One region of the Buttiauxella sp. BIGb0471 genome, then DNA from elsewhere that is predicted to be linked to it. Evidence: predicted binding sites of a transcription regulator. Region 1 holds the regulator's gene; each other region holds the start of a gene.
What was found. The regulator PhoB, encoded in region 1, activates phosphate uptake and scavenging genes when phosphate is short. The targets are predictions, from matches to a motif close to CTGTCATAAAACTGNCNNAT.
Positions count from the first base shown of each region.

Region 1 (8,148 bases):
TGAGTGTCGCCGCTATGGTTGAATACACCGTCGAGCATCAGACGCATACCGTAACGCTGCGTATTTTTGCGCAGCCGCAGGTACGCGTGATCGCCGCCAAACTGGACATCAACGTGGCGGTAATCCTGCGTATCGTATTTATGGACGCTCGGCGCGGTAAAGATCGGATTGAGATACAGCGCGGTCACGCCCAGCATCTTGAGATACGGCAGGTTTTCGCTAATACCGTCCAGATCGCCGCCATAGAATGTTGATCCACCCGCGTCCGCGATCAGCGGTTCATCCCAGTCACGCAAGATAATGTCGCGTTTGGCCGCGTGGTGATAATAAACCTGATCCTGCTCCGGCGTGCGTTGCTCGCTGCGGGCGAAACGATCGGGGAAAATCTGATAGAAAACCTGATCCTGCACCCATTGCGGGCCATCATCCGGAAGATCGACCGCAAATTGCTCGAGGCGCGCTGGAGGAATAGAACTCAAACCCTGCGGCGTAAACCAGCGCTGTTTATCCAGCCACAACAGCTTGAAGCTATAGCGGCGGCGCGGCAGGCCTTCGGATAAATCAATTACACCACGCCAGGCGACCACCCCACTTTCAGGAGCCGCTTTCTGACGAGTCATCTGAAGCGAGGTTTCTTCGTTATCTTTTTCATAGCGCAAAACGACGCGCTGCGGTAAGTCAGTGCCAGAAACCCATAACGTGATGTGCAGCTTATCTTTACGTGTTTGTATGAAAGGGGGCACCGGGAGGTGCCAGGCATTCAACATAATCGTGTCCCCAGATAATTAATTTGCGCCACCTTGCCACAGCGTAGCTGGGGATCACTCATCATTGCTATTTTTATTGGGGGAGGAATGCGGGGGTGGAGAAATTAAGCCGTTTGCTTAATAAGTTAGCGCTACCTATAGTGAGAACATTCTCACTGCCTGAGGAAATTGAAATGTCTATCGCCCGCAACCTCACCCTGTTTCTTTTCGTCATTTACTCGGCCAATACACTCGCCAGCTCGCCGTACGAGGGTCTGGAATTTGGCAAGTATAAACAACAGATTACGGTCGATTTAAAAAAGACCTGCCATCCGCAAAAGAAAATGTCTGATGAAGCGTGGGGGAATAAAATCCTCTCCAACGAAGATAACAAGCGGTATATCCGGGATGCGAGGATTGCTCTGGAACGCAATAACGAGAAAAACTACTGGGATGCGATAAGTAAGGTCGAGTGCCCGGAGATGTAGTGATACGGCGGATGACGTTTACGCCATCCACCGTTTATCGGTGCTTAAACTCAGCTGTTGCTTTCGCTCGCGGCCAATATCTGGCGGCGTTTAAACATCCAGCCCACCAGCAGCATCACAATCCATACGCAGCCCACATACAGTGAGATGCGAGTGTCTGGATGCCAGCCAATTAACCCGATGATAAACACCAGGAATATCAGGCCAACGATGGTGGTGGCAATCCCACCCGGAACCGGGAATTTCAGCGCTTTGGTTTCTTCTGGTGAAAGCTTGCGACGGAAAGCGATTTGCGACAGCAAAATCATTATCCATACCCATACCGTGGCAAAAGTTGCCAGCGATGCAATCACCAGGAAGACGTTTTCTGGAATCAGGTAGTTCAGCACCACCGCCAGTAACAGCGCAAAGCACATCACTAATACCGTCACCCAAGGGATGCCATGACGTGAAGTTTTAGCGAACACTTTCGGTGCGCTGCCCTGCTCCGCCATGCCGTGCAACATACGCCCCACACCAAACACGTCGCTGTTAATCGCTGAAAGGGACGCGGTAATCACCACGAAGTTCAGAATGCCTGCCGCAGCGTTAATCCCCATATGCTGGAAAGTCAGCACAAACGGGCTACCTTCTGTTCCCACCAGGTTCCACGGGTAAATGGACATGATGACAAACAGCGTACCCACGTAGAACACCAGGATACGCAGTGGTACGGAGTTGATAGCGCGCGGGATAGATTTTTGCGGATCTTTCGCTTCGCCAGCCGTAATACCGATGATTTCAATGCCGCCATAGGCAAACATCACCATCTGCAACGACATAATCATGCCTATCCAGCCATTGCTGAAGAAGCCGCCGTTGGTCCACAGATTGTGGATCCCCGTTGCCTGGCCGCCGTTGCCAATCCCCCACACGATGATGCCAATACCAGCAGCAATCATGATGATGATGGTGGCAACTTTGAAGAACGAGAACCAGAATTCAAGTTCGCCGAACACCTTCACGCTCATCAGGTTGATGGCGCAAATGATTAACACCACGCTCAACACCCAGACCCAATGCGGCACCGCCGGGAACCACAGCCCCATGTAGATGCCAAACGCGGTGACATCCGCAATTGCCACAATCAGGATTTCGAAACAGTAGGTCCAGCCGGTGATATAGCCTGCCAGCGGGCCGAGGTTATCTTGCGCGTAGCGTGAGAAAGAACTGGCTGAAGGGTTATGAACCGACATCTCACCCAGCGCGCGCATAATAATATATGCCGCCACACCACCGATGATATAAGCCAGCAACACACTTGGACCAGCCATTTTGATAGCGTCCGCCGAGCCATAAAACAGCCCGGTGCCAATTGCCGAACCCAACGCCATAAAGCGTATGTGCCGGGTACTCAAGCCGCGCTTGAGCTTATTAGCGTTTTCCATTGATTCCACACCCTGCTTAACAATAAAAAAACCACGGAGCAAAGCCCCGTGGTTAAAGAAAATCAAAAATTTTAGTGGGCGGTTGAAGCCACCTGTCGCCCTGCGGCGCGGTCCCAAATGATGGCGAGAACCACCATAATCACCGTTGGCGCTAACCATGCCAGCCCCTGATCGGCCAGCGGCAAACGCGCGGCCCACGCGGGTAAAATATCACTGATTGCCGATGATTTAATCCCATCGAGAATACCAAACAAGGTGCTGATGAGCATCGCTGGAGCAATCACGCGGGTTGAGTTATGCCACCACGGACGGGTAAAGCTCAACACCACCAACGCGATACACGGCGGGTAAATTGCCGTCAGCACTGGAATTGAAACCTGAATCAGATGGCTTAAACCCAGGTTGGAAACCACCATTGAGAACAGGCCCAGGATAAACACCAGCGAACGATAAGACAGTGGCAAATACTGGCTGAAGAATTCAGCACACGCACAAGTCAGGCCAATTGCCGTGACCATACAAGCCAGGAAAATCAAGGCTGCCAGGAAGAAGCTACCCGCACCACCGAAAGTATGAGCCACATACGCATGCAGAATTGCGGCACCGTTCGCGTTTTGATCGGCAACTAACGTTGCGCTGTCAGAACCCAGGCGGAACAGAGCCAGATAAATCAGCGTTAAGCCAACACCGGCAATCAAGCCAGCCCAAATGGTATAGCGCGTCAGCAGACGGGATTCAGTCACCCCACGCGAACGCGCGGCGTTGACAATCACTATGCCGAACACTAACGATGCCAGGGTATCCATGGTGAGATAACCATTCACGAAGCCGTTTGAGAACGCAGCATTCTGATACGCTTCAGTCGCCGTGCTGATACCACCCGCAGGCCACAACATTGCGCCCGCAGCCAGCGCCAGCAGCGCGACAATTTTTACCGGGGCGAGCACATGGCCAACGGTGTCTAAAAGTTTGCCCGGATACAGCGAAACGCCAATCACAATCGCAAAGTAAACCAGGCTGTAGATAAACAGCGGTAACTCACCGGTGCCGACCAGCGGCGCTATTCCCACTTCAAAAGAAACGGTAGCAGTACGCGGTGTGGCGAACAGCGGCCCAACAGCCAGATAACAAATGGTGGCTAACAACACACCGGCACGGCGGCCAATTGGCGAACTGAGGCTATCAATGCCCCCGCCGACACGAGCGATGGCGACAATAGTCAGCACCGGCAGGCCTACAGCCGTTACCAGGAAGCCTAATGATGCAATCCAAACGTGTTCACCCGCTTGTAGCCCCACCATTGGAGGGAAAATGATATTGCCTGCGCCGACAAACAGCGCAAAGGTCATAAAGCCCAGTGCGAGGATGTCTCGAGATTTCAAATGATGGGTCATAAAATATTTGCAGCCTGTGGATGTGTGGTGTTGAAAGTATTCAAATTTTTATACCTGTTAACTCGGCATAAAAGCGGCAATCAGTAGACTCGACAGCGGAAAATCCTTTCCGGGATCGGTGGAGAAGAATAGTTGTTTGAATTACCACTCATATCCAGTCGGTCTACCAATCACAGGGCCGCAATTAAAACGCTTATAGCGTTTGAAGGCAAGAACGGATCTAAAAACCAGATTGATATCCTTAAATTAACAGCATCACTAGTGGATTCGATTAATCAGAGGAAAAGATCATGGTCTTTTGTGTGGTTAAATTATAACCGATTGAGTGTTTTTGATTTACATGTGGGCAAAAAAAACACAGGCCAGAAAAGCGGCCTGTGGAAAGTTATTTTGACACTTATTGCGCCAGTGTCGGATGACGCATCTGTACGACCGACGAAAACTGATTATCAGTCTATTTCTCGCTAACGATTAACCGCTCGGGCAAAACAAAGGAAAACGTTGAACCTTTGCCCGGCTGGCTTTCAATATTCAGGCGTGCGTCATGGTGGCTTAAAGCATGTTTGACTATCGCCAGCCCAAGCCCGCTGCCGCCCGTCTGACGCGAACGCGCTTTGTCGACGCGGTAAAAACGCTCAGTCAGGCGCGGAAGGTGTTCTGCTGAAATCCCCGGACCATTATCAGTCACGCTAAAACTTGCCCCACCCGCCACACGTTTCCAGCTCACCGTAATATGCGTGCCTTCTGGCGTATGGTTGACTGCGTTATAAACGAGGTTAGAAATCGCACTCCTCAGTTGCTCGTCATTGCCAAAGACTTTCAGCGTGGGATCGATATCAAATTGTATCGTCTGCCGTTCATGGCTGAGAGTTTGCGCCTCACGTTCTACAACACGCAGCATCAGCGGCACATCAATCTTTTCATTGAGCACCATGGCCGGAGCGGCTTCTATTTTTGAAAGCGTCAGAAGCTGCTTAACCAACCCTTCCATGCGCGAAGTTTGCTCGCGCATTGTGCCTAATGCTTTCTCACGCAGCGGCCCTTCAAGCGTCTGGTCCTGCATCATCTCCAGATAACCTTGCAGCACCGTGAGCGGCGTTCGCAGTTCGTGACTGACGTTAGCAAAGAAATTACGTCGCGCCCCTTCGAGCTGGTGCATCTGAGTCACATCGCGTGCCACCAGCAGCCACTGCTCATCGCTGTAGGGCATCACACGGAACTCCAGATGGCGGCCCGTATTGAGTACCAAAGTTAACGGACGCGAAAACTCTTTTTGCGACAAATAGCGAGTAAATTCAGGGTAGCGCAGCAAGTTAAGGATGTTCTGCCCGTTATCGTCCGGCCAGCGTAACCCCAGCAATTGTTGCGCCAGACCGTTGCACCAAAAAATCGTCCCTTCTTCCGTGGTCAAAACCACCGCATCGGGCAGCGATTCGGCTCCGCTACGAAAACGCTTAATCAGATTGCCTAACTCTTTGCGGCGCTTTTTGTTGCGCAGCTGCATCTGATGAAGACCGTACAACAGGGGATCCCAACTCCCGCGGCCTGGCGGCGGCGTCATACTGCGATCCACCCACAGCCACCACGATAAACGCAGTAAATTCCAGAAATGCCAAGCCAGCAGTCCGGTGACTGCCAGTAATAAAAACCACGGTAAATGGCCGAAAATAAGACCTAAGATGGCGGCGGGTATGCAACAGAGCACCAGCTCCATCACCAGCCTTTTCCATGACAACCTTTCCAGCACGCGTCATTCTCCTGACAAGGAATTAAAAGCGGGTTGAGAACCGATAACCCGTACCGCGTACTGTTTGTACCATTCTGTCATGTCCACTATGTTCAAGCGCTTTGCGTAACCGCCGAATATGTACGTCCACCGTTCGGTCTTCGACATAAACATTGGTACCCCATACATGATTAAGCAGTTGCTCACGGCTATACACCCGTTCCGGGTGCGTCATAAAGAAGTGTAATAATTTAAATTCTGTTGGCCCCATATCCAATGGGTTCTCACCGGTCATGACGCGGTGCGATGACGGATCAAGGCTCAGCCCGTGCATCTCAATCACCTCTTCCACCGCCATCGGAGAGATGCGGCGCATCACCGCTTTAATGCGTGCCACAAGCTCCTTCGGGGAAAACGGTTTGGTAATATAGTCATCGGCTCCGACTTCAAGCCCTCGCACGCGGTCTTCTTCTTCACCACGCGCCGTCAGCATCATCACCGGGATTTCACGAGTTAATGCTTCGCGTTTCAAATGCTTGATGAATTGAATACCCGAACCACCCGGCAGCATCCAGTCGAGTAAAATTAAATCCGGAAAGGGTTCGATAAGCAGATTCACTGCACTGTCATAATCTTCCGCTTCTACAGGATGAAAACCGTTTTGCTCAAGCACAAAGCTCACCATTTCACGGATTGGAGCTTCATCTTCTACGACTAAAATACGCTTCGCCATGATTCGCCCTGCTCAAGGAATAATTATTGTTGTTTCAATGCGGTGCCATTATGCGTCAGATTTATGACAGATTTATGAAAAACATAAATGCCTGGTGATTCATCACAATGAATTATGACACTCAATTGTGTCGTTCTTGCTCATCCGCTTTATAATCCCGCCACGCTTTTTTATGCCAAGGGACAACCAATGCGCATTATTCACACTTCAGACTGGCATCTTGGTCAAAATTTTTATACCAAAAGCCGTGGGCCAGAGCACCAGGCGTTTCTTGAATGGTTGCTTCAAGCCGCAGTCGAGCATGATGTGGATGCGATAATTGTCGCAGGCGATATTTTTGATACCGGCTCGCCGCCAAGTTACGCACGCGAATTGTATAACCGTTTTGTGGTGCAACTTCAGCAAACAGGCTGTTCTCTCGTGGTGCTGGCGGGAAATCATGATTCCGTAGCCACGCTGAATGAATCTCGTGAATTAATGGCATGCCTGAATACTTATGTCATTGCCAGTGCGCGGCATGATGCCAGCCAGCAGGCTATCGTGCTCAACGCTAAATCGGGTGAACCGGGTGCCATTCTCTGTCCGATTCCATTCCTGCGCCCACGGGATATTCAAAATAGCCAGGCGGGGCTTTCCGGCCACGAAAAGCAGCGTTCGTTGATGGAAGCCATCAGCGAGCATTACCAGCAGTGTTACACCACCGCCTGCGAATTACGCGCTGATGCGAAGCTGCCGATTATCGCGACCGGCCATTTAACCACCGTGGGCGTAACCAAAAGCGATGCGGTGCGCGATATTTACATCGGCACACTGGATGCTTTCCCGGCGCAGCATTTCCCCGCAGCCGACTACATCGCACTCGGCCATATCCATCGTGCCCAACTCATTGGTGGCACTGAACATATTCGCTATAGCGGCTCGCCCATCCCGTTAAGTTTTGACGAAACAGGCAAGAACAAAAGTGTTTATCTGGTTGAGTTTGCCGAAGGCGTGCTTCATGAAGTGACTCCGCTGACGGTGCCTGTCAGCCAGCCTTTAGCAGTCATCAAAGGTTCTCTGAGTGAAATCGAACAGCAACTCGCGCAGTGGCGCGATGCACCAGCAGAACCCAAAGTTTGGCTGGATATTGAAATCGCTACCGAAGAATATCTGCATGATATGCAGCGTCATATTCAACAATTAACCGAAACGCTACCCGTCGAAGTGGTGTTGCTGCGTCGCAGCCGTGAACAGCGCGATCGCGTTATCGCCCAGCAACATAAAGAAACGCTGAGTGAGCTGACGGTTGAAGAGGTTTTTGAGCGCCGCCTGGTTCAGGAAGACACCTCCGAAGAACGAGCACAGCGTTTGCGAACGCTATTTGCCCAAACGGTGGCGAGCCTGCATGACGTGGAGGAAGAAGCATGAAAATCCTTAGCCTGCGCTTAAAAAACCTCAATTCCCTGAAAGGGGAATGGAAAGTCGATTTCACCCGCGAACCGTTCGCCAGCAACGGTTTGTTTGCCATAACCGGGCCAACAGGAGCCGGGAAAACCACGCTGCTCGATGCGATTTGTCTCGCGCTTTACCACCAGACACCGCGCCTCAATACCGTCACGCAATCGCAAAATGATCTCATGACGCGCGACACCGCC
Region 1 covers NZ_JANUEU010000005.1:98,733-106,880, reverse strand. The annotation lists gene malZ (maltodextrin glucosidase) at 1-767, opposite strand, end outside; gene M2371_RS16385 (YicS family protein) at 941-1,234, shown strand; gene proY (proline-specific permease ProY) at 1,285-2,661, opposite strand; gene brnQ (branched-chain amino acid transporter carrier protein BrnQ) at 2,733-4,055, opposite strand; gene phoR (phosphate regulon sensor histidine kinase PhoR) at 4,510-5,802, opposite strand; gene phoB (phosphate response regulator transcription factor PhoB) at 5,825-6,514, opposite strand; gene sbcD (exonuclease subunit SbcD) at 6,704-7,921, shown strand; gene sbcC (exonuclease subunit SbcC) at 7,918-8,148, shown strand, end outside.

Region 2 (8,148 bases), on a different contig from region 1:
ACCGACGACGAGCCTGCATTTTGCGGCGTGATTCCGCTAACGCCGCGCGACTTTGCATTTCCATAGTCGTCATGAGCGCGCTCCTTCATTCTTCGCCAGACGCATAACCATAAACTTAGAGATAGCCAGCACGATAAAGGTGATAACAAACAGGATCAGGCCGAGTTCCATCAATGCTGCGGTATGCAGGCCGGATTCCGCTTCAGCAAATTCGTTCGCCAGGGCAGAGGTAATACTGTTGCCCGGCATATACAGCGAAGCGCTGTCGAGTTGGTAGGTGTTACCGATGATGAAAGTTACCGCCATGGTTTCACCCAGAGCACGACCTAAACCTAACATCACGCCACCAATCACGCCGTTTTTGGTAAACGGTAAAACGATGCGCCAGATAACTTCCCATGTGGTACAGCCGATACCGTAGGCCGACTCTTTCATCATCACAGGAGTTTGTTCGAATACATCGCGCATTACAGAAGCGATGTAAGGGATGATCATAATGGCGAGAATAACGCCAGCCGCAAGAATACCGATACCGAACGCCGGGCCTGAGAACAGTTCACCGACAATGGGTACAGAAGAGAGCACATTGCCGACCGGTTCCTGGAAATACTTCGCAAACAGCGGAGCAAAGATAAACAGGCCCCACATGCCGTACACGATACTAGGAATAGCCGCCAGCAGTTCAATGGCGATACCCAACGGGCGGCGCAACCAACCGGGTGCCAATTCCGTCAGGAACAGCGCGATACCGAAACTCACCGGTACTGCGATTAACAACGCAATGAACGAGGTGACTAGCGTGCCGTAAATCGGCACCAGCGCACCATAAATATCGTTAGGAGCATCCCACTCTTTATTCCACAGGAACGAGAATCCAAATTTCTCGATACTTGGCCAGGAGGAGATGACCAGGGAGATGATGATCCCGCCCAGCAGAAATAGCACAATCAGCGCAGCCAGTTTTACCAGCGCGCTGAAAATGACATCACCTTGTTTGCCAGGGGCTTTGAACACCGGCTTACTCACTGCCATAACTTACTCTTTAAGTTTAAATACATTTCTTACAACATGTCGGATGTCGCTTACGCTAATCCGACCTACGAAAAGCAGTTGTAAGGCGGATAAGCATTCGCGCCATCCGCCATTTTCATTAATTAATAAAGCGCCTTACCGGAGCGGTCTTTCACGTTGGTCTTCCATGCTGCACGAACTTGTTCAACCACAGCGTCTGGCAGGGCAGCGTAATCCAGGTCACTCGCCTGTTTTGCACCGTCTTTGTAAGCCCAGTCGAAGAACTTCAGCACTTCAGCGCCTTGCTCTGGGTTTTTCTGCTCTTTGTGAATCAGAATGAAGGTGGTAGACGTGATTGGCCACGCGCTGTCACCTTTCTGATTTGTCAGATCCTGAGCGAATGATTTGCTCCAGTCCGCACCTTTTGCAGCATTTGCAAAGTTCTCTTCAGAAGGCGCTACTGGTTTACCGTCAGCTGAAACCAGTTTGGTATAAGCGAGGTTGTTTTGCTTAGCGTAAGCGTATTCAACATAACCGATTGAACCTGGCAGACGCTGAACAAACGCGGCGATACCGTCGTTGCCTTTACCGCCCAGACCCGTCGGCCAGTTTACCGTTGAGCCTGCACCGATTTTAGTTTTCCACTCTTCGTTCACTTTCGCCAGGTAGCTGGTGAAGACGAAGGAAGTACCGGAACCGTCAGCACGACGCACAACCGCAATGTTCTGCTGTGGCAGTTTCATGCCTGGGTTGAGTTTAGCGATAGCTTCGTCATCCCATTTTTTGATTTTACCCAGGTAGATGTCACCCAGGGTTTTACCGTCGAGCACCAGCTCTCCGGATTTCACGCCTGGCAGGTTGACCGCCAGAACAACACCGCCGATGACAGTCGGGAACTGGAACAAACCTTCTTGTTGCAGCTTTTCATCAGACAATGGCGCGTCAGATGCGCCGAAATCCACGGTGTGAGCAATGATTTGTTTAACGCCACCGGAGGAGCCGATACCCTGGTAATTAACTTTGTTACCAGTTGATTTATTGTAAGTATCTGCCCATTTGGCATACACCGGCGCAGGGAAGGTTGCACCAGCGCCAGTCAGGCTTGCAGCAGCAAACGCGCCGAAAGCACTCAGGGATAAGGTCGCGGCGACAACAGTTGCGACAGTGGTACGCATAACTTTCATAATGTCTCCTGCAGAGGTGAACGTAAATCGTTGTTTAGTGGTTGCAGGATAGAAAATAGGACAGTTTGGTGACATTTAAATGTACGAATTATGACAGTTTTATGACAGGCCGCTTTGGGGCATATTTCCAGCTGTCATACTCAGGATTCTGAGTGTTCAATCCGTTTCAATAGCTCGTCCTGTTCGTCGCGGCTCAGGTAGCGCGATTCCCCCAGCGGCAGCCCTTCCAGATGGATATTCATGATGCGGACACGTTCAAGTCGGGTCACTTCATAGCCGAAATATTTACACATCCGGCGTATCTGGCGATTCAATCCTTGAACTAATATGATGCGAAATATTTGGTCCGATTCTTTCGTCACTTTGCATTGTTTCGTCACCGTACCCAGTATGGGTACACCCGCGCATAAACCCTTAATAAACTCGTCAGTCACCGGCTTATTGACGCTAACCACATACTCTTTTTCGTGATTGTTGCCCGCACGCAGAATTTTATTAACCACATCACCGTGATTGGTCAGCAAAATGAGCCCCTGCGAATCTTTATCCAGACGCCCTATCGGGGAGATACGTTGGTCGCCTTCAATGAGAGCGCTGATATTCCCTCGCACGCTCTTTTTCATCGTGGTGATGATGCCAACAGGCTTATTCAACGCGATCAACACCAGGCCGTTGTCATCTCGCGGCTCAATAAGCTGGTCATTCACTTTCACCACATCACCAGCAAAGACTTGAGCACCAAAACCGACCTGCCTGCCGTTAATAAAAACATAGCCCTGTTCGACGTAGCGATCGGCTTCGCGGCGCGAGCAGATACCGCTATCGCTAATGTATTTATTAATTCGTACCGGGGAATCGATGGGCATTTTGCGGTGCGTCTCATTCATATCTTGCATAATTACCACCAACTCATTACTTAAAGAAATGTGACGCACGTCACATACATTACCCGTTAGGGGTAGATTACACACAAAAAATTGAGATTAATCACAAATAAAAGTGAAACACAGGTTCATTATCAACAAATAGTGTGATCTACATTACAAAAACAAGTCCAGGATGGGCCAAACCAGAATCCTCGACGTCTTCTGAAGCGCCGCTGATTTTTATCTCCTCTGAATTATTTATTTGCCTGCTGCTTTGCAGCGGTCAGGCCACTTATTGCTTGAAAAACGGGGATTCATTATGCGCAAAACAGGCCACAAGCGCTGGTTTATGCTGTCACTGGTGACATTAGGCACCATTCTTTGCTATTTAACCCGAAATACTATTTCTGCCGCAGCGCCAACATTACAGAGCGATCTGCACATTACCACACAGCAATATTCTTACATTATTGCGACATTCTCGGCCTGCTACACCATTGCACAACCTATTGCCGGTTATCTGCTTGATACATTGGGTACAAAGGTGGGTTACACCATTTTCGGCCTGATGTGGGGCGTGTTCTGCATTGGTGCGTCATTCGCGACTGGCTGGAAAGGTCTGGCAATGTTCCGTGGCCTCGGCGGTTTCGCTGAAAGTGCGATGATACCTGCTGGTTTGAAATCAGTAACTGAATGGTTCCCGGATACTGAACGTTCGGTTGCTGTGGGCTATTTCAACGTTGGTTCCTCTATTGGCGCGGTGATTGCACCTCCGCTAGTTGCGTGGGCAATCTATATCAGGGACTGGAGACTGGCGTTTATTATCGTCGGTGTTTTCAGCGTGCTGTGGGCAGCTGGTTGGTATTTCACCTATAACCGCCCGTCAAAAACCAAATCACTGTCTCGGGAAGAGTATCTCTATATAACCGATGGGCAGCCTGAGAAACCAAAGGTTGAGAAAGTCCGCATTGGCCGCCTGCTGAAACAACGTAAGTTTTGGGGTATCGCATTACCGCGTTTCCTGGCAGAACCCGCGTGGGGGACGTTTAATGCATGGATCCCACTGTTTATGGTGCACACCTACGGCTTTAACCTCAAAGATATCGCCATGTTTGCCTGGATCCCGATGCTGTTCGCCGATTTTGGCTGCATTATTGGGGGTTATTTTCCGGGTATGTTCCAGAAGATGTTTGGTGTGAATATTGTTGTATCCCGCAAGCTGGTGGTCACGATGGGTGCGGCGCTTATGATCCTGCCGGGAATGGTCGGCTTGTTCGGCAGTCCAATGGTGGCGATTGCACTGTTATGCGTTGGTGGCTTCGCTCACCAGTCATTGTCTGGCGCGTTGATTACTCTGTCTTCTGATATGTTTGACTCCAACGAAGTTGCTACCGCTAACGGATTCACCGGCATGGCTGCGTGGACTGCCAGCACCATGTTTGCACTGGTTGTGGGTGCGCTGGCCGACACGGTTGGTTTCAGCCCGCTGTTCGCCGTGCTTTCGGTGTTTGATGTTATCGGGGCGATTGTCTTGTGGGTTCTGCTGAAATCCCCTGAAGAACCAAAACTGGTGACGCAGGAAGAGAATTGATTTAGCAATAAAAAGCCCGGTTGTGCTAAGCGCAACCGGGCTTTTTCATTTTGTATGACAGCTTAAAACGGCTTACTCAACCGTAACTGATTTCGCCAGGTTACGTGGCTGGTCAACGTCGGTGCCTTTAATCAGTGCAACGTGATAAGACAGCAACTGCAACGGTACGGTGTAGAAGATAGGTGCGATAACTTCTTCTACATGCGGCATCTCGATGATATGCATGTTGTCGCTGCTGGCGAAGCCTGCATCTTTATCTGCAAATACATACAGATGGCCGCCGCGCGCGCGCACTTCTTCGATATTTGATTTCAGCTTTTCAAGCAACTCGTTATTTGGAGCCACAACAATAACCGGCATGTCCGCATCAATCAGCGCCAGTGGGCCATGTTTCAGCTCACCCGCCGCATACGCTTCCGCATGAATATAAGAGATTTCTTTGAGCTTCAGTGCGCCTTCCATTGCGATTGGATACTGATCGCCACGGCCTAAGAACAGCGCATGATGTTTGTCAGAGAAATCTTCGGCCAGCGCTTCAATGCGCTTATCCTGGGAAAGCATCTGCTCGATACGGCTTGGTAGCGCCTGCAAACCATGCACGATATCTTGCTCGATTGCTGCGTCAGCGCCTTTCAGGCTGCTCAGTTTCGCCACCAGCATCAACAAAACGGTCAACTGAGTGGTAAATGCTTTGGTCGAAGCCACACCGATTTCGGTGCCCGCGTTGGTCATCAGTGCCAGGTCGGATTCACGCACCAGAGAAGAACCCGGGACATTACAAATCGCCAGCGAACCTAAATAGCCCAGCTCTTTTGATAAACGCAGTGCAGCAAGGGTATCTGCCGTTTCACCAGATTGGGAAAGGGTGATCATCAGGCTGTTACGACGCACCGCGGATTTGCGGTAACGGAATTCAGAGGCGATTTCGACATCGCACGGAACGCCCGCCAGCGATTCAAACCAGTAACGTGAAACCATGCCTGAGTTATAGGAAGTGCCACACGCGACAATCTGAATGTGCTCAACCTGAGACAGCATTTCGTTAGCTTTCGGGCCAAGCTCAGAGAGATCGATAGCGCCATGACTAATGCGGCCAGTCAGGGTATTTTTAATCGCGTTCGGCTGTTCGTAGATCTCTTTCTGCATGTAGTGGCGATAAATGCCTTTGTCGCCCGCGTCATATTGCAGACTGGATTCGATATCAGGACGTTTAACCTGCTCACCTTTGGTATCGAATACGGTTACGGAGCGACGAGTCACTTCCGCAATATCACCTTCTTCAAGGAAGATGAAACGACGAGTCACCGGCAGCAGTGCCAGTTGGTCGGAGGCGATAAAGTTTTCACCCATGCCGAGGCCGATAACCATCGGGCTACCAGAACGTGCGGCCAGCAGAACATCCGGATTACGGGTGTCCATGATTACGGTGCCATACGCGCCACGTAGTTGTGGAATGGTGCGCAGCACGGCTTCACGCAGAGTACCGCCTTGCTCCAGTTCCCAATGGACTAAGTGAGCAATAACTTCGGTATCGGTTTGTGAAACGAATGTGTAGCCACGCCCCTGCAATGCTTCGCGCAGCGGTTCATAGTTTTCGATGATGCCGTTATGAACCACCACGATATGTTCGGAAACATGCGGGTGAGCGTTAACTTCTGATGGTTCGCCGTGAGTCGCCCAACGCGTGTGCGCAATACCGGTGCCACCATGCAGCGCAGTTTCTGCTGCGGCTTCGGCCAGTTTGTTCACTTTACCCAAGCGGCGCAAACGAGTCATATGACCTTTTTCGTCTACTACAGCCAGGCCCGCAGAGTCATAACCACGGTATTCAAGACGACGTAGTCCTTCGAGAAGGATTTCAGCGATATCACGTTGCGCGACCGCGCCAACAATTCCACACATAAGATTAGATTCCTGATAATGGCATTAAGCCATGTGTTGTCGCTGACCTGTATTTTCCGGTTTTTTCCGGAGCCCCGAGCCTTGTAGAGAGTGGGGTTATAGTTTTGGTAGTACTGCGGGGCGGGTCATTTTCGAGAACAACCTTCACCCCAGCCTTCTCCCATTCAGGGAGAAGGAAAATCAAAAATTACTTCTTCTTAACCGGGCGCTGCCAACCCTGAATATGGGTTTGCTTCACGCGGCTGATAACCAGTTCATCTTCACCAACATTACGGGTGACCGTCGTCCCTGCGCCAATCGTCGCACCACGCGCAACGGTGACCGGTGCCACCAGTTGGCTATCGGAACCGACAAACACATCATCACCGATGATGGTTTTAAATTTATTCGCGCCATCGTAATTACAGGTAATGGTGCCTGCACCGATGTTCACGTTGTCGCCAATTTCGGCGTCGCCCAGGTAGCTTAGGTGCCCAGCTTTAGACCCCTTGCCCAGACGCGCTTTTTTCATCTCCACGAAGTTACCCACGTGTGCGCCTTCTGCCAGTTCAGCGCCGGGGCGCAAACGGGCGAACGGGCCGATGGTGCAGGCCGCTGCGAGCGAGGCATCTTCCACAACGGTATACGGGCTAATTTCGCAGTCATCGCCAATCACGCTGTTTTTGATCACGCAGCCGGTGCCAATTTTCACTCGGTTACCCAATGTCACAACGCCTTCAATAATGACATTAGTATCAATTTCCACATCACGCCCGTGGGTCAGTTCACCACGGATATCGAAACGCGCCGGATCGCGCAGCATAACGCCAGCCAGAAGCAGTTTCTCGGCTTGTTCACTCTGGTAGACGCGCTCAAGGCGGGAGAGTTGCAGGCGGTTGTTCACGCCTTCCACTTCGCTTAAACGATCCGGGTGGACAGCGGTAATTTCGCGGCCTTCGTGATGTGCCAGGGCGATGATATCGGTGATATAGAATTCACCCTGCGCATTGTTGTTATCGAGCTTCGAGAGCCAGCGCTTCAGATCCGCGCCATTGGCCACCAGAATACCGGTGTTGATTTCATCAATTTTGCGCTGCTCGTCAGTTGCATCTTTATGCTCAACGATACCGACAACTTTGCCGTTTTCACGAGCAATACGTCCATAACCGGTTGGATCGTCGAGTTTTACCGTCAGCAAACCAATGCCGCCTTGCGGTTTGGCATCACGCAGGCGTTGCAGGGACTCAACGGAAATAAGCGGTACATCGCCGTAGAGCATCAGAATATCTTCGTCATCAGCAAAGAATGGCGCCGCTTGCTGCATTGCATGACCGGTGCCCAGCTGTTCAGCCTGCAAAACCCAGTTCAACGAACCATCGCTGAGCGTGTTTTTAAGTAAGTCACCGCCGTGCCCATAAACCAGATGCACGCGTTGTGCGCCTAAATTATTAGCTGCATCAATAACATGCTGAACCATCGGTTTCCCGGCAAGGGTATGTAACACCTTCGGGAGGTCTGAATACATGCGGGTCCCTTTGCCTGCGGCTAGGATAACCACGCTCATCGCACTGTTTGACATACGCGTCCTGACTTAAATTTGTGAGAGAAGTAAAAC
Region 2 covers NZ_JANUEU010000004.1:402,913-411,060, forward strand. The annotation lists gene pstA (phosphate ABC transporter permease PstA) at 1-73, opposite strand, end outside; gene pstC (phosphate ABC transporter permease PstC) at 70-1,032, opposite strand; gene pstS (phosphate ABC transporter substrate-binding protein PstS) at 1,155-2,195, opposite strand; partial or broken gene rluF (23S rRNA pseudouridine(2604) synthase RluF) at 2,339-3,061, opposite strand; gene M2371_RS15740 (MFS transporter) at 3,381-4,652, shown strand; gene glmS (glutamine--fructose-6-phosphate transaminase (isomerizing)) at 4,725-6,554, opposite strand; gene glmU (bifunctional UDP-N-acetylglucosamine diphosphorylase/glucosamine-1-phosphate N-acetyltransferase GlmU) at 6,742-8,112, opposite strand.
Region 2: a site for PhoB is predicted at 2,284-2,303, ahead of pstS (phosphate ABC transporter substrate-binding protein PstS). Genes of this name have one in related genera too.

Region 3 (8,148 bases), on a different contig from region 1:
CACGGCGAGCACGTTCGCGCGAACCCTCCACATGGTCCAGAATCCACTTTACTTTGGTGCCGGAGAAATACGGGTCAACCACCAGGCCGGTTGCTGATTTGATGTACTCTTCCAGGCCGTCGCGTTTGAGCTGTTCGCAGATTTCTGCGGTACGACGGCACTGCCAGACGATGGCGTTATAAATCGGTTTGCCCGTCTCTTTTTCCCAGACAATCGCGGTTTCACGTTGGTTGGTGATACCAATGGCGGCAATTTGGTCTGAGTTGATGTCAGCTTTCGCCAACACTTCGACAAGTGTGGAACTTTGTGTTGCCCAAATCTCCATTGGGTCGTGTTCTACCCATCCTGCTTTTGGGTAGATTTGCTGGAATTCGCGCTGCGACACGCTGACTACGTTGGCATCGTGATCCAGGACGACGGCGCGGGAGCTGGTGGTACCCTGATCAAGTGCGACGATATATTTTTTTTCGTGAGTCATAATCTTGTCCTGAAGTCAGTCTTACAAAGAAGCATTTTGTTGCGTGGAGGTGCTGGATTTCTCTTTATCTTCAACACATACATCGCAAGGTAAATGGTGGCCAATCAACTTACGGTAGCCAAACGCGCCAAGCGCTGCGCCTACTATTGGGCCAAATACGGGCACCAGGAAGTAAGGAATATCGCGCCCACCCGTAAAGGCAACATCGCCCCAACCCGCGAGCCATGCAAACAGTTTCGGACCGAAGTCACGCGCAGGGTTCATGGCAAAGCCGGTGAGCGGTCCCATTGATGCGCCGATAACCGCAATCAACAAGCCAATCAGCAACGGTGCTAATGGGCCACGTGGAATGCCGTTGCCATCATCAGTCAGAGCCAGGATAACGCCCATCAAAATGGCGGTAATCACCATCTCTACGGCAAACGCCTGAATCAAATTGATGTGTGGATTGGGGTAGGTTGAGAAGATACCGGCCAAATCCAGGCTTTCTACGCTGCCGCGCACCATATGATGCGTCTGTTCGTAATCGAGGAATAAATTGTAATACAGGCCATACACCAAAGCTGCGGCGCAGAACGCACCTGCGACTTGTGAAACAATAAACGGAACCACTTTGCGTTTATCGAAGCAGGCGAACAGGCACAATGCGATGGTGACTGCCGGATTGAGGTGCGCACCGGATACCCCTGCGGTCAGGTAGATAGCCATCGCTACCCCCAGCCCCCAGATGATACTAATTTCCCATTGCCCGAAGCTTGCGCCTGCCACTTTTAAGGCGGCAACGCATCCGACACCAAAGAAAATCAACAATGCTGTACCCATGAACTCGGCGATGCACTGACCTTTCAAGGTTGATGGAGCTGTCTGACTCATAATAGGGTCCTGAAGGCAAAATTAATGATTATTGTTTGTTCGGGCATTCCCTGCCGCGCAGGTGCCATGTAGGCGTAGTGTTAATTTATCGTTAACGAACATAAACGAGAAATATCGAACCTTAAATTTGTGTGGCTCGTCATAAAAATGAGCGATTTCGCGTTATTATGTGCGCATTATCACCCAAAAATGACAACGCAAACGCGCACGTTAATCTTCAGTGCATTAACAAATAGTGATTTTAAGCCGCCCTGTCGTTCGGTATATGCCGAAAAACGTTATGTTACGCAAAGAGCGCTTGAACTCGCTGGACACGGGTACTCACGCTACTTACAATCGAGACACGCTGCGTGGTGCGCATATATTCATAAGGTGTCTTCGGGGAATATCCGGGACGGGGATTTAGACATCCATCAACGCCTTGCAATTCAGGAGAGGTTCGAAATGTCATTTGAAGTGTTTGAGAAACTGGAAGCAAAAGTACAGCAGGCGATTGATACCATTACCCTGCTGCAGATGGAAATCGAAGAACTGAAAGAGACGAACACCAATCTGTCTCAGCAAGTTCAGCAATCTCAGAGCAATCATGAAGAATTAGTACGCGAAAACAATTCTCTGAAAGAGCAACAGCACGTGTGGCAGGATCGTCTGCACGCCCTGCTGGGTAAGATGGAAGAAGTGTAAGACCACAGCTTCAATAAAAACGGGCGCCCCAGGGCGCCCGTTTTGTTATTCGATTTTGTTACTCAATATCGAGGGGATCTTCGGAAAGGATAATGCCGGTGTTATCCGCATACAGATGGTCGCCGGAGAAGAATGTCACGCCGCCAAAGTTAACGCGCACGTCACTTTCGCCAACGCCAACACCCGCAGAGCCAACAGGAATGGCGGCAATTGCCTGAATACCAATATCCAGTTCTTCCAGGTCATCGACCTGGCGCACGGCACCGTATACCACAATGCCTTCCCACTCGTTTTGAGTCGCCAGACGGGCAAGTTCTGCGTCAATCAACGCGCGGCGAACTGAGCCACCGCCATCAATCACCAGCACTCGGCCACGGCCATTTTGTTCGAGCAGATCATACAACAATCCGTTGTCCTCGAAACATTTCACCGTGATGATTTGCCCGCCAAAGGACGACCGCCCACCGAAATTGGAAAACAGCGGTTCAACGACGTTGACATCTTCCTGGTAGATGTCGCAAAGCTCGGAAGTATCATATTTCATAGGATTAAGATTCTGTTGCTGCACGAGTTGTCAGTATATCGCTTAATGTTAACTGTTGGCAAAATCATCAATTGTTAATTGATATTTGTCAGCTAAAACGACACCGTACTGAGCACAACTCCTATCGCAAACAATAGGTTAGTCAACAACGCGGCTTTTACCGTGCGCTCGAGCATGGGACGCATCGCGAGCGGATCCCTTTCGCGCAGCACAAACAGGGTCTGCTTAATCAGAAGCGGTGCTGCCAGCACAAACAGCCAACCCCACAGACTTTGTAGCCACACCAGATTAAACACGGCCAGGCAGGCCAGAGCGCCCATCAGCAGGCAGGCGTGATAACGACGAGCCTGTGCTGGCCCCAGACGCACCGCCAGCGTGTTTTTACCGTTTTCACGGTCGCTGTCGATATCGCGCAAATTATTGATGTTAAGCACGGCGGTCGCTAACAGCCCACACGCGGTTGCAGGTAAAAAGACTAAAGGCGCGAGAGAGTGCGCTTGTAGATACCAGGTTCCTGCCACGCTCAGCCAGCCGAAAAACACCAGCACCGAAATATCACCAAGCCCCATGTAACCATACGGACGTGTGCCGACGGTGTAGGTGATGGCCGCGATGATTGCCAGTAAACCTAAAGCCAGGAAGCCGAGGAAATCTGCCAGCGTACGGCAGGCAACGGCCACCAGGGCCAGGCCAGAAAGACAAATTAGTACCACGGTGATCATCAGCGCCTTTTTCATTTGCGCCTGAGTAATCACTCCTTTTTGCATCCCGCGCAATGGCCCGATACGATCTTCTTTGTCGCTGCCTTTTACCGCATCGCCGTAATCATTCGCCAGATTTGAGAGGATTTGCAGTAACCCCGCAGTCAACAATGCCAACAATGCGATTGCAGGGTTAAACACGCCTTGCCAGAAAGCCAATGCCGAGCCACAAACAATTGAGGCAAATGCCAGAGGTAACGTGCGTGGGCGCAGGCTTTCAAGCCAGGCCTGAGTGGTGCTTACAGAGTGCGATTCGCTCATAGTTCTCTCTGTTAGATATAAAAAAATGGAGGGCATAAGCCCTCCATTTCAAATGAAGAAAATACGTTGAGCGGGATTATAGGATAAAACGGCTCAAGTCTTCATCTGCTACTAACTCATCCAGATGTTTACTGACATATTCGCCATCGATCAGGATGGATTGGCCGTTCATCTCGCTGGCATCATAAGAGATATCTTCGACCAGACGTTCCAGCACAGTGTGCAGACGACGCGCACCGATGTTTTCAGTCGATTCGTTCACTTGCCATGCGGCTTGAGCAATACGACGAATACCATCTTCGGTGAAGTCGATATTCACGCCCTCTGTGCCCAACAGCGCTTTGTACTGCACAGTGATCGACGCGTTTGGCTCAGTCAGAATACGCTCGAAATCTTCAACAGTCAGCGCTTGTAATTCCACACGAATTGGCAGACGACCCTGCAATTCTGGAATCAAATCAGACGGGCTTGCTACCTGGAATGCGCCAGATGCGATAAACAGAATATGGTCAGTTTTGACCATACCGTGTTTAGTCGAAACGGTGCAGCCTTCAACCAGCGGCAGCAAATCACGCTGCACACCTTCACGAGACACATCCGGGCCGGAGCTGTTGCCACCGCGCTTACAGATTTTATCGATCTCATCGATAAACACGATGCCATGTTGCTCAACGGCATCAATTGCGTCTTGCTTAAGCTCTTCCGGGTTCACCAGTTTCGCAGCTTCTTCTTCAATCAGAAGTTTCATCGCGTCTTTGATTTTCAGCTTGCGTGGTTTTTGCTTCTGGCCGCCGAGATTCTGGAACATGGACTGCAACTGGCTGGTCATTTCTTCCATGCCAGGAGGAGCCATAATTTCAACGCCCATCGGTGCCGCAGCCAGATCGATTTCAATTTCTTTATCGTCCAGTTGGCCTTCACGCAATTTCTTACGGAAAGACTGACGCGCCGCAGATGGCTCAGGTGCAGTTTCGTTTTGGCCCCAGTTGTTTTTAGCTGGCGGGATCAGCACATCAAGAATGCGCTCTTCTGCCATTTCTTCAGCACGATAGCGGTTTTTCTCGATGGATTGCAGACGCACCATTTTCATCGCGGAATCAGTCAGATCGCGGATGATAGAATCCACTTCTTTACCCACATAGCCGACTTCGGTGAATTTGGTCGCTTCAACTTTGATAAACGGCGCGTTAGCCAGTTTTGCCAGACGGCGGGCGATTTCGGTTTTACCTACGCCAGTTGGGCCGATCATCAGAATGTTTTTTGGCGTAACTTCATGACGCAGCTCTTCATCAAGCTGCATACGGCGCCAGCGGTTACGCAGCGCAATCGCCACGGAACGCTTGGCATTGTCCTGGCCAATGATGTGTTTGTTCAGTTCGCTGACAATTTCGCGTGGAGTCATTTCAGACATGGGGATTCCTTACGCCTTAGACGCTAATTCTTCAATAGTATGGAAATGGTTGGTGTAGATGCAGATATCACCGGCGATCCCCAGCGATTTCTCTACGATGTCACGAGCACCTAGTTCAGTATTTTCAAGAAGCGCACGTGCCGCAGCCTGGGCATAAGGGCCGCCTGAACCAATTGCAATCAGGTCATCTTCTGGTTGGATAACATCACCATTACCGGTGATGATTAGAGAGGCGTTTTCGTCAGCGACTGCAAGCAGAGCTTCTAGTTTGCGCAGCATACGGTCGGTACGCCAGTCTTTTGCCAGTTCAACCGCGGCTTTCACCAGGTGGCCCTGGTGCATTTCAAGCTTGCGTTCAAACAGTTCGAATAGGGTGAAGGCATCCGCAGTGCCGCCAGCAAAGCCAGCAATCACTTTGTCGTTATACAAACGACGTACTTTTTTGACGTTGCCTTTCATTACAGTATTGCCGAGCGTGGCCTGACCATCACCACCGATTACGACATGGCCGTTACGGCGCACACTTACTATTGTTGTCACGAGCAGACCCCTTATTGCATCAGCTAAATAAGTACCCCGACATTTTATCGGGGCTGAATGCAATTATAGATGGGGGGGATTTTGGGGGTTTCAACCCCCAGTGCCAAGACGAATACAGTTAGAGTGACCCGCCATCTTCAGACGATTGATCGTTCCATCAGCATTGTCTTTGCCTTTGATTGGGCCAATGACGACGCGGTTCCAACCATTGTTGGTGGTAATCCGGGAATCAAAGCCTTCAAATGCAAGCTGTGCACGAACGGTTTCCGCCTGCTCGCTGCCTTTAAACGAGCCGCACTGAACCATCCAGCGTTTCTCATCCTTTGGCTTCTCCTGAACTGCCGGAGCTTGTTTCGCTACTTCCTCACGGGTAATCGGAGCCGCCTTCGGCTGCGCGGATTCACGCGGTTGTGTCACCGGCTGTGCGGCACGCTGCTGAGTGTTATGTGGCGGCGTTTGCAACAAATCCTGGTACGGCTGTTGTGCCGTTGTTGTGGTGCGCGACTGCTGCTGAACAGTACGAGGCTGTTGCGCGGCAGGTTGAGACTGTGGCTGTACCGTACGCGTCTGCGGTGCAACTTGTTGCGCAGTGAATTGCTGTTGCTGCTGAATCACTTTCTGGCGCTGAAGTGTGTTCTGACGCTGCTCTGGTGTCTGTTCGTTCCAGGGGACTTCATTGAGCTGCGTCGGTTGTTGGCGCATATCTGCCTGCATTTGCTCCAGCAACTGGCGCTGTTCACTGGTGAGCTGATCTTTATTTTGCACTTCACCACCGGCAGAAGGCTCGGTAGGGGCGCGCACACCCGTCTGACGGTTTTCCAGTTCTTTGATATAACGCCAGCGTTCTTCGGGTTTAGGTGGCAGGCCGTTACCTGTGACTTTATGCCCAGGCAGGGCTTCGCTTTCATCTTTTTTGTGATGAGTAATGAAGTACAGGGCACCAATAAAGGTCACCAGAACGGCTGCCGCGATAGCGACCATCGTCGGCGAAACGGATGGCATGCTGCGTTGCTTGCTACGGGTGTTACTTTTCTTACGCCGCGTACCTGCCGATTGCCCGCGGCGTACATAATCTCGTTGTGCCACTATTGATTCGCTATATTTTTTTCGTTTATCAGCCCGCCATGTTACTTAATGGGCATCCCTTTGACCAGAATCCAGTGTCCTAAAGCGGGTCATTTTCTATTGCCAGGTGCGCTGGTAGAGCCTCGTTCAATCAGCTCGCAATCCAGTAAACGCGAGCCACTACTTACGGCGTGACCGTTTAGCTGATCCAAAAGCAGTAGCATAGCCTCCCGCCCGATATCGAAACGGGGTTGGGCGACGGTAGTCAGCGGTGGGTCACAGAACTGTGAAAGTGCAATGTCATCAAAGCCCATAATTGATAAATCTTCTGGCACGCGCAAGCCGCTACGTTTGGCTTGAGACAACGCGCCCAGCGCCATGACGTCGCTATGGCAGAAAACTGCGGTCGGCGGATTAGGCAGCGCCAGGAGTTGCGCCAAAGCTGCCGCACCGGCTTCGTACGTAAAATTACCGCGCGCGATATAATGCGGATCGACCACCGCTCCCGTACGACGCAATGCCTGCACGTATCCTTGTAAGCGATAATGGCAAAGTGGCATTTCTTCCGGGCCAGCGATACAGGCTATTTTCTGATGTCCGAGCTGCTGCAAATAATAAACAGCGTTGAACGCAGCGGTCAGGTTATCAATATGAACCGTTGGTAGCTCGAGTTCGGGAGCAAATTCGTTCGCCATTACCATTGGCGGTAAATTGCGTTGTTCTTCAATGCTGGCATCAAAGGGCAACCGTGAACCGAGCAGCAACATGCCATCAATCTGCTTAGTGATGATCAGGTTGATGAAGGTTTTTTCCTGCTGATTTTGATGAGCGCAATCGCCAATCAACACCAGGTAGCCTTGCTCGGCTGCGGTCACTTCAATTCCGCGAATAATTTCGCTAAAGAAGGGATCACAAATATCCGGGACAATAACCAGAATGGTGCGTGACTCATTACGCTTTAAATTTCGCCCCAGGGAATGGGGTAAATAGCCAACGGCAATTGCCGCTTGTTCCACACGACTTCGAGTGCTTTGCGATACTTTGTCCGGGTTCATTAACGCCCTGGACACTGTTGCCGTTGAGACTTTCGCCTGTACAGCAACATCTTTCATGGTTGCATTGGCAACCTGATTCTTCGGCTTCAACTTCTTCTCCTCGCGTGCACTTTACAGGTGCTGACAACGTCCCTGGTGTCTGACCATGTCCACATTCTTAGCAGAAATTGATGCCGGTTAGTTACAGTTATTTCATTAAAAGTGTGATGGTTGTTGAATTTTTCGATCTGCTTCGCATATCCACAGGGCTTTGTGCTAGCCGTCTGTCGGGTCAACATCCAGCATCCACTTCACTTTACGTGATTCCGGTAACGTATTGACCAGTTTCAATGAATGGCTAACGAGGCGCTGCAGGCGAGCGCGGGAAGGGTGTTGCAGGAGTATTTGCCAGCGAAAACGCCCGCCGCGTTTAGGTTGCAAACACGGCACCGGCCCCATTATCCACAACTGATCATCTCTTAACGGGCTGGATTCCA
Region 3 covers NZ_JANUEU010000008.1:39,452-47,599, reverse strand. The annotation lists gene glpK (glycerol kinase GlpK) at 1-478, opposite strand, end outside; gene M2371_RS19940 (MIP/aquaporin family protein) at 500-1,351, opposite strand; gene zapB (septal ring assembly protein ZapB) at 1,796-2,035, shown strand; gene rraA (ribonuclease E activity regulator RraA) at 2,094-2,579, opposite strand; gene menA (1,4-dihydroxy-2-naphthoate polyprenyltransferase) at 2,672-3,601, opposite strand; gene hslU (HslU--HslV peptidase ATPase subunit) at 3,678-5,012, opposite strand; gene hslV (ATP-dependent protease subunit HslV) at 5,022-5,552, opposite strand; gene ftsN (cell division protein FtsN) at 5,643-6,638, opposite strand; gene cytR (DNA-binding transcriptional regulator CytR) at 6,728-7,762, opposite strand; gene priA (primosomal protein N') at 7,928-8,148, opposite strand, start outside.
Region 3: a site for PhoB is predicted at 1,488-1,507, ahead of M2371_RS19940 (MIP/aquaporin family protein). Genes of this name have one in related genera too.

Region 4 (8,148 bases), on a different contig from region 1:
GTGGTTCGGACACATTGTTGAAGCTGCTGGCGCAAGATCATCACCGCCTCTTCATTTTGCGAACGTGCCATCAGGCTTTGTTGCAGGTTCAGGCGGATTGCATCCAGCGCCTGCGAAAAATCAGCGAAGAAGGCGGTCATTCCCTCCGTCACAGACATTTCGATTTGTGCCGCCATGTTCTGATTAAGCTGCAACAAGAACTCAGCCACGTGCTGGCACAGCCTGCGTTGCACATCGGCCAGGGAAATCACGTAGCGGCTTTGCATCACCGTGTAGCCTTCCCAGCCCCAGTCGTCGCTATTGAGCCAGCGAGCCACCGTTCCACGCATTCCCTCCGGGCGGCGTAATCGCGCGACGGGAATATCCTGCTCTTCAATAAGCTCGTTAAACGCCTGATTAGCATTGAAGTTTAATAAGCCGACGTGAAACACCGGCAGGCTAATATTAGTGCGAAATCCGGCCTGTGTTAGCCCCTGCGCGACGCGACATTCAATCGGTTTGAGGGTATTTCGCAGCGTATCGGCCAGTTCGACTTCGAGATAACTGAAAAGATGAGTTAATTCCTCGGTCATCTTTTCCTGTGCGGCAGTCAGAATGACTTCGCATGAAGCGCGAATTCTGTGCAGCGCGATTTGCGCCGAAGGCTCGTCGTCAAAACTGAGAGAGGCATGGCGGGCGTCAAAATCGCGCCCGCGCTGAGTGCCAAACGAGAGCGCCTGGCGAGTGAGTTTCTCGGGCACCATGCCATTGCGAAAGTAATCTTCGATATGGCTGATAATTTGCTGTTCATAGCGACGAATAAAATCGCCCATCGCATCAATCGCCTGGTTGACGTTATTGCGTGCCACGATATTCGCCGTCTGCTGGCTGGACGCCGCCAGATTCATGTCATCTTCAAGCGCTGCGATATTTTGCTGCAACTGCTCGCTGGCAACGTGCAGGCCCTGGCAACGGAAATTCAGGTAGTCTTCCGCGCGCTGGGTGTAATTGAGCAGTTTCTGGCAGGCAGAACGCAGTCCGTACATCGACGCATTAGCATGAGCGGCGTGAAGCACCGTTTTGATCGGCGCTTCAAACATTGAATCTTCCCACAGTAATTCTGCCGCCTGGCGTAAGGCATCAGTATCCGCCAGATCTTCATTGCGCCAGCGACGGCCAAGTGCGGCGTCGGCAAAATCCTGCACCCAGCGCTGCTCATTGGGAGGCGGTAATTTGCCGTGTAATGTCAGTTCATGGCGAGCGCGATTGGACAGATATCCCCACATAGATGACACCGGGAAAACATGGCTGGGATCGATTGCCCCTTTCATTAAGGTGCCGGAAATCAGCGCTTTAATTTGTTCTTCGTCGTCGCTATTACGATCTTTCTGGTCAAACTTATTCACCAGCGCATAGAGCGGGACGGAAGTTCCTGCACCCAGAATAGCTTTACGCACATCTTCATCAGAAACCGATTTTAATTGGGTGTAATCCAGCACCGCCAGCACAGCCGATGCCTGCGCCAGTTGTTCCTGAAGCATTTTTTGCAAATGGGGTTGCCCGGCTTCATTTGGTCCAGGCGTATCTAATAATGTCAGTTGGCCATGGGATTCATCCATTCCGGCAAGATGGACAAATTCCACTTCAATGACCGGAACATGTTCAATCGCCGCATACGCTTTAAAAGGAAAAGGTACATCCAGCGCTTTAGATAAACGCACCAGGTCATTCAAGCTTTTCAGGCAATGAAATATTGGCTGCGCACCAAGATAATGCTTAGCGAATGAATTTCCCTCGGCAATTCGGGTTAATAACCCCGCCATATCCTTGTCAATTTCCAGATGTTTTGTCAGCGTTTCGCTGTCAGTTTGTTGCAAACGGGTTTGCAATATCTCCATCAGCTTTTCAATGGGCTGAACATAGGGAAAATGCAGCACCGGTTCACGCTGGCCGGGCGTATGGCGAATAAGCGTCGGTAATGCCGTCATCGGACGGTTGCGATTAGGCAAAACTTCCGTCCCAATAATGGCATTGATGGTGGTGGATTTTCCCGCTTTTACCGTTCCGACTATCGCCAGCACCATTTCATGCTGGGTTATTTTCCGTAGCTCATTTTGCAGCAGCGCCTGTTGCGCCTGAATGCTGCGTGGGCAAAATTGCGAGGCTGCAAGCTTGCCTGTTGACGGTTGAGCGAAATAATTATTGTTATGCTGTGTCGTAAAAGAGGTCGTTTTTAAAGTATTCAGGTTTTGCAGGGCGAGTTGCAATAACCGTTCTGCTTCCTGACTTAACTCAAATATCGCTTGTGCGTGCATAAAAAATCCTTACTTAAATCAAATTACGCGGATTTTTAAAAGTCTTTATATTTTTGTGGGAATGCAGTACCGGTAATTATAATTACGTGCGGAAATCATTTATTCGTTAATATTATAATTAAGACTAATTTTTCATATAGAAAAGACCTGGACGAGTCGCCAGTTGAATAACTCGGAAAAGAATACAATAACGCATTTTGATAATCCAATTCTGTATTTTCGTCGCGAATTTGGCAATTAAATAACGTTTTAAAATAGCACTTTCTTATTGCTGTATGTCTGAAAGCACTCAGCATTACAGCAGTAGTCCCGACAAAACCAGGGTTTTAATGTATAATCGCGCCACTTTTGGCGGAACGCCGCTATTTTTGAGGATATTATTTATGACTCTCCCTCACTGCCCGAAATGCAATTCCGAGTACACCTACGAAGACAACGGTATGTTTATTTGTCCGGAATGTGCCCATGAATGGAATGATGCCGAACCTGCGCAAGACAGCGATCAGCTGATTGTTAAAGATGCCAACGGTAATCTGCTGGCTGACGGCGATAACGTCACCGTAGTGAAAGATTTGAAGGTTAAAGGCAGCTCTTCAATGTTGAAGATTGGTACTAAAGTCAAAGGGATCCGTCTGGTTGAAGGCGACCATAACATTGATTGCAAGATTGATGGTTTTGGCCCGATGAAGCTGAAGTCGGAGTTCGTTAAAAAGAACTAACTTAGTGTCGGATGACGCTGCGCTTATCCGACCTACGAAGGGTTGTTGTAGGGTAGATAAGCGCAGCGTCATCCACCATTCCCCCTCCCCCGCCTGGCTAGCCCCGCGCCCCGCATCTAAACTTGTTCTGTCCATAAAATAATCTCTCTCTATGAGGAATTTGACCATGTCTATTGGCCCCTACATCTTTTTTGACGGCACCTGCGAAGAAGCTATCGAGTTCTACAAGCAAGCCGTCGGTGCTGAGTTACTGTTTAAAATGACTTTTGGCGAAATGCCGAAGGATGAAGCAAGCGACACCGCCGAGGGTTGCGGCAGCGGATTTAACTGGCCTGACGATAAAATCATGCATGCCAATGTACGTATTAGCGGCGGCGAAGTGATGATGAGTGACGGCAATATGTGCGCCGATAAAGTGAAACACACGGGTTACGCGCTGAGTCTTACCAGCAAAGATGTCGACGAGGGCAAACGCTGGTTTGATAGCCTCTCTGCCGGAGGCGATGTCACCATGCCGTGGGGGGAAACCTTCTGGGCAAAAGGCTTTGGCATGTTGACCGATAAATACGGTATTCCGTGGATGGTGAATGTCGAAAAACCGATGTAACCGGTTCGACCTGATGCCAAAAGTAGGTCGGATAAGCGCAGCGTCATCCGACAAATCTGACGAAAAGGGTGGATGACGCTAGCGGTACAAACCGGGCACATGGGTAACACTTTTTACCGCGCAATCGCCCAATTAATGGGAATCACGTTTGCCGCATGCAGGTAATCCAGCAATGGGTGCGGAACATAAGGTCCGGTCTGCCACTCCCCGCTTACCGCCGACTGTTGCAGCAACGTTTTTCCCCCATTAAGCCGCTCGATAACCGACTGATGCACCATCATTGACGAGCTGACGGGGGCAGGAAGCTGGCGCGGCATGATGCGCAAATAGCGTGTTGGCGGATACCATTCGCAGTGCATCGGGCCAAGCGCATCAGACACCACTTCGCCCCGCGCCAAATGAATACCCAAATCATCGAGCGCATCGTGCATCCACAAATACGCGCCATTAGACAAACAGCGATCTTCATCAGTGCCGCTGTAATAACCGCCCACATCATGATGAATACCCGGAAACATCACCTGCAAAATACGGTCGCGGTTATCCCACAGCACCGGGGTTAAATCGACGCGCTGTTCATCTATTGCAATCGCCTGTAGCCCGTATTTGACGCGCGAATGCAGCTCTGTACTGTTAAATCGAAAAATACCGTAGCGCTTGTCGTTGAAATATTTAGGAATGCCCATCTGCCCGACGGTTTCCCAGACCGCAACCGCTTCAATGGAAGCCGGGCGCGTAATACAAGTGGGATCAACGCTGTCGCAGAAAAACCCAGGCAGCTCACGCAATACGCTGCCCAAAATACTCGGGCTCATATCCGGCGCATGAGCCAGATATTGCGCCCAGATGGACGAACCAAAACGCCAGGCTTCTTCTTTATTGCGCACGTTTAAATGCAGCCTGTCGCGGTTGAGCAACCCACGATCGACGATCATTTCTGCCAGTATTCGCGCGGTATAAGCCCCGTGGCTAAATCCGACAATATAAATCCGGTCGCCAGGCTGCCAGTGGCGGCTAATAAACGTATAGCCACGAATGATCGGAATGATCAGGCTCGCACCAAATGCGCCGCCCAGGCGTTTTACCAGGCCGTTATGCGGATCGCCCATGCCATGAATATATTTGGCCACTTGCAGCACATTGCCGCTGTTATCGGTAAGGGTCTTTTCTTGTTCATTTGCCAGTAGCAAACTTTGCTGGTCTACAGCACCTTTTAAATCAACGAATAACTGATAAACATTACTTGCCGCGGCTTCGTCATCCGCTTGTTCTTCAACACCAGGAGCGCTCCATGTGCCATCGGCACAAAAAATAATATTTTTGCTCATTGCTGAATTCCCAAGGCCAGAGGGTATCTGTAAGCAAAGCCAAAAACGAGACGCTAAACAATACGACAAATAGTTGATTAGCCTGATGACTTCCAGGCTGAGACTCACTCTTCATCATACCGAAACTTATCCTTAACAAAATCGTCACATTTCATCGGCACCATGAGGCAACTTTTTAAGGAGCCGTGTGATGCAAACTATTATTCGCGTCAACAAACTGAGCAAAACCTTCAACCAGCATCAGGCATTAAATGCTGTTGATTTGGAAGTCAATGAAGGTGAGATGGTCGCTTTGCTGGGGCCGTCTGGTTCAGGCAAATCCACTCTCTTACGTCATCTGAGCGGCCTGATTACTTCTGATAAATCAGCCGATTGTCATGTTGAATTGCTTGGCCGCACCGTCCAAAAAGCGGGCCGCCTGGCAAGCGATATCCGGCAGAGTCGTGCTCACACCGGCTACATCTTCCAGCAGTTCAACCTGGTGAATCGCCTGACGGTACTCGAAAACGTGCTGATTGGTGCGCTCGGTGCCACGCCGTTCTGGCGCACCTGTTTTAACTGGTTTACCCGCGAACAAAAGCAACGTGCGTTGCAGGCGCTGACCCGCGTCGGCATGGCGCAATTTGCGTATCAACGCGTCTCCACCCTGTCCGGTGGGCAACAGCAGCGCGTGGCGATTGCCCGGGCGCTGATGCAGCAGGCGAAAGTGATTCTGGCCGATGAGCCGATTGCCTCACTCGACCCGGAATCCGCACGCATCGTGATGGAAACGCTGCATGACATTAACCGTCTGGACGGCATCACCGTAGTCGTGACGCTGCATCAGGTGGATTACGCCCTGCGCTATTGCGAACGCATTGTCGCCCTGCGCCAGGGTCATGTTTTTTACGACGGAAGCAGCTCGGCGTTCGACAACGAACGGCTGGGAAATCTTTACCGCAGCATAAATCGCGTTGATGCGGTTGCTGCTTAACCACTTTGCTATCTACTTCAAGGAATAGTCAGCCATGAGCTACAAAGCCGTAAAAGCACTCGCCTTTACCAGCCTCCTGAGCGTTAGCGCCCTGTTCAACGCAGCCCATGCGGATGAGCAAGAAAAGTCCCTGAACTTCGGCATTATCTCCACCGAATCCCAGCAAAACCTGAAACCGCAGTGGGACCCGTTCCTGAAGGATATGGAGAAGAAACTGGGCGTGAAAGTGAATGCTTTCTTCGCGCCGGACTACGCCGGGATCATTCAGGGTATGCGTTTTAACAAAGTGGATATCGCCTGGTACGGCAACCTTTCGGCCATGGAAGCGGTGGATCGCGCCAACGGCCAGGTGTTTGCTCAGACGGTCGCGGCAGATGGAACGCCGGGTTACTGGAGCGTGTTGATCGTTAACAAAGACAGCCCAATCAATAATCTGCAGGACATGTTAGCGAAACGCAAAGAGCTGACTTTTGGCAACGGCGACCCGAACTCAACCTCAGGTTATCTGGTCCCTGGATACTACGTTTTCGCCAAAAATAACGCGGCACCGAACGAATTCAAACGCTCAGTGAATGCCAACCACGAAACCAACGCGCTGGCAGTGGCGAACAAACAGGTGGATGTGGCGACCAACAACACTGAAAACCTTGATCGTTTGAAGCAAACCGCCCCTGAGAAATTCAAAGATCTGAAAGTCATCTGGAAATCCCCGTTGATCCCAGGCGATCCGATCGTGTGGCGTAAAAATCTTTCTGAAGCCACCAAAGACAAAATCTATGACTTCTTCATGACTTACGGCAAAACGCCAGAAGAAGCTGCGGTGCTCAAAGGCCTGACCTGGGCGCCGTTCCGCCCATCCAGCGACCTGCAACTGGTGCCAATTCGCCAGCTCGCCCTGTTCAAACAGATGCAAGGTGTGAAGGACAACAAAGGGTTAGCCGAGCCGGAAAAAGCCACCAAAGTCACTGCCCTGCAAAACCAGCTTAGTGACCTGGATCGTTTGACCGCCGCGCTGTCTGCGATGAGCAACGTGAATAAAGCGGTTCAGTAAATTGTTGGTGGATGACGCTTCGCTTATCCCCCCTACGGCCCAGAGCTTGTAGGTCGGGTAAGCGCAGCGTCACCCGACAGTGTTAAGCAAAACCCAAACACGGAGCACCCCATGCAACAAACCATTCAGGTCGCCGCACCAAAACGTAGCTGGTTCTCGCTACTGAGCTGGGCGATTTTGTTAGCGGTCCTCGTTGCGTCCTGGCAAGGCGCGGAAATGGCTCCGCTGACTCTGTTCCGCGATGCGGGCAACATGGCGACCTTCGCCGCCGACTTCTTCCCGCCTGACTTCAGCCAGTGGCAACAATACCTCGGTGAAATGGGCGTCACGCTACAAATCGCCGTCTGGGGCACCGCGCTGTCCATCGTGCTGTCCATTCCCTGCGGCCTGATGTGCGCCGACAACCTGGTGCCATGGTGGATTTACCAGCCGATGCGCCGCCTGATGGACGCCTGCCGCGCCATCAACGAAATGGTGTTCGCCATGCTGTTCGTGGTCGCCGTCGGCCTTGGTCCCTTCGCTGGCGTTTTAGCGCTGTTTATTCACACCACCGGCGTGCTGTCCAAACTGCTTTCTGAAGCGGTGGAAGCTATCGAACCCGGCCCGGTAGAAGGCATTCGCGCCACCGGCGCCAACAAACTTGAAGAGATTATCTACGGCGTGCTGCCACAAGTGATGCCCCTGCTGATTTCCTACTCGCTGTATCGCTTTGAGTCGAACGTCCGTTCGGCAACGGTGGTTGGCATGGTGGGCGCAGGCGGGATTGGCGTAACACTTTGGGAAGCGATTCGTGGATTCCAGTTCCAGCAAACCTGCGCGCTGATGATTGTCATCATCATCACCGTCAGCCTGTTGGATTTCATGTCGCAACGGTTACGTAAGCATTTCATTTAACGAGGCTTTGTTGAAAATGCACTTATCCAGACATCCGACCAGTTACCCGACGCGTTACCAGGAAATCGCCGCCCTGCTCGAAGTGGAGCTGCGTAAAAACTACCGCTGTGGCGACTACCTGCCAGCCGAAAGCCAACTGGCAGCGCGTTATGAAGTGAATCGCCACACGCTGCGCCGCGCCATCGACCAGTTAGTTGAGAAAGGCTGGGTGCAGCGCCGCCAGGGAATTGGTGTGTTAGTGCTGATGCGCCCGTTCGACTACCCGTTAAATTCCCAGGCCCG
Region 4 covers NZ_JANUEU010000006.1:47,936-56,083, reverse strand. The annotation lists gene M2371_RS17560 (dynamin family protein) at 1-2,294, opposite strand, end outside; gene M2371_RS17555 (zinc ribbon domain-containing protein YjdM) at 2,678-3,013, shown strand; gene yjdN (VOC family metalloprotein YjdN) at 3,180-3,620, shown strand; gene M2371_RS17545 (DUF2235 domain-containing protein) at 3,734-4,948, opposite strand; gene phnC (phosphonate ABC transporter ATP-binding protein) at 5,139-5,921, shown strand; gene phnD (phosphonate ABC transporter substrate-binding protein) at 5,956-6,972, shown strand; gene phnE (phosphonate ABC transporter, permease protein PhnE) at 7,084-7,866, shown strand; gene phnF (phosphonate metabolism transcriptional regulator PhnF) at 7,883-8,148, shown strand, end outside.
Region 4: a site for PhoB is predicted at 5,079-5,098, ahead of phnC (phosphonate ABC transporter ATP-binding protein). Genes of this name have one in related genera too.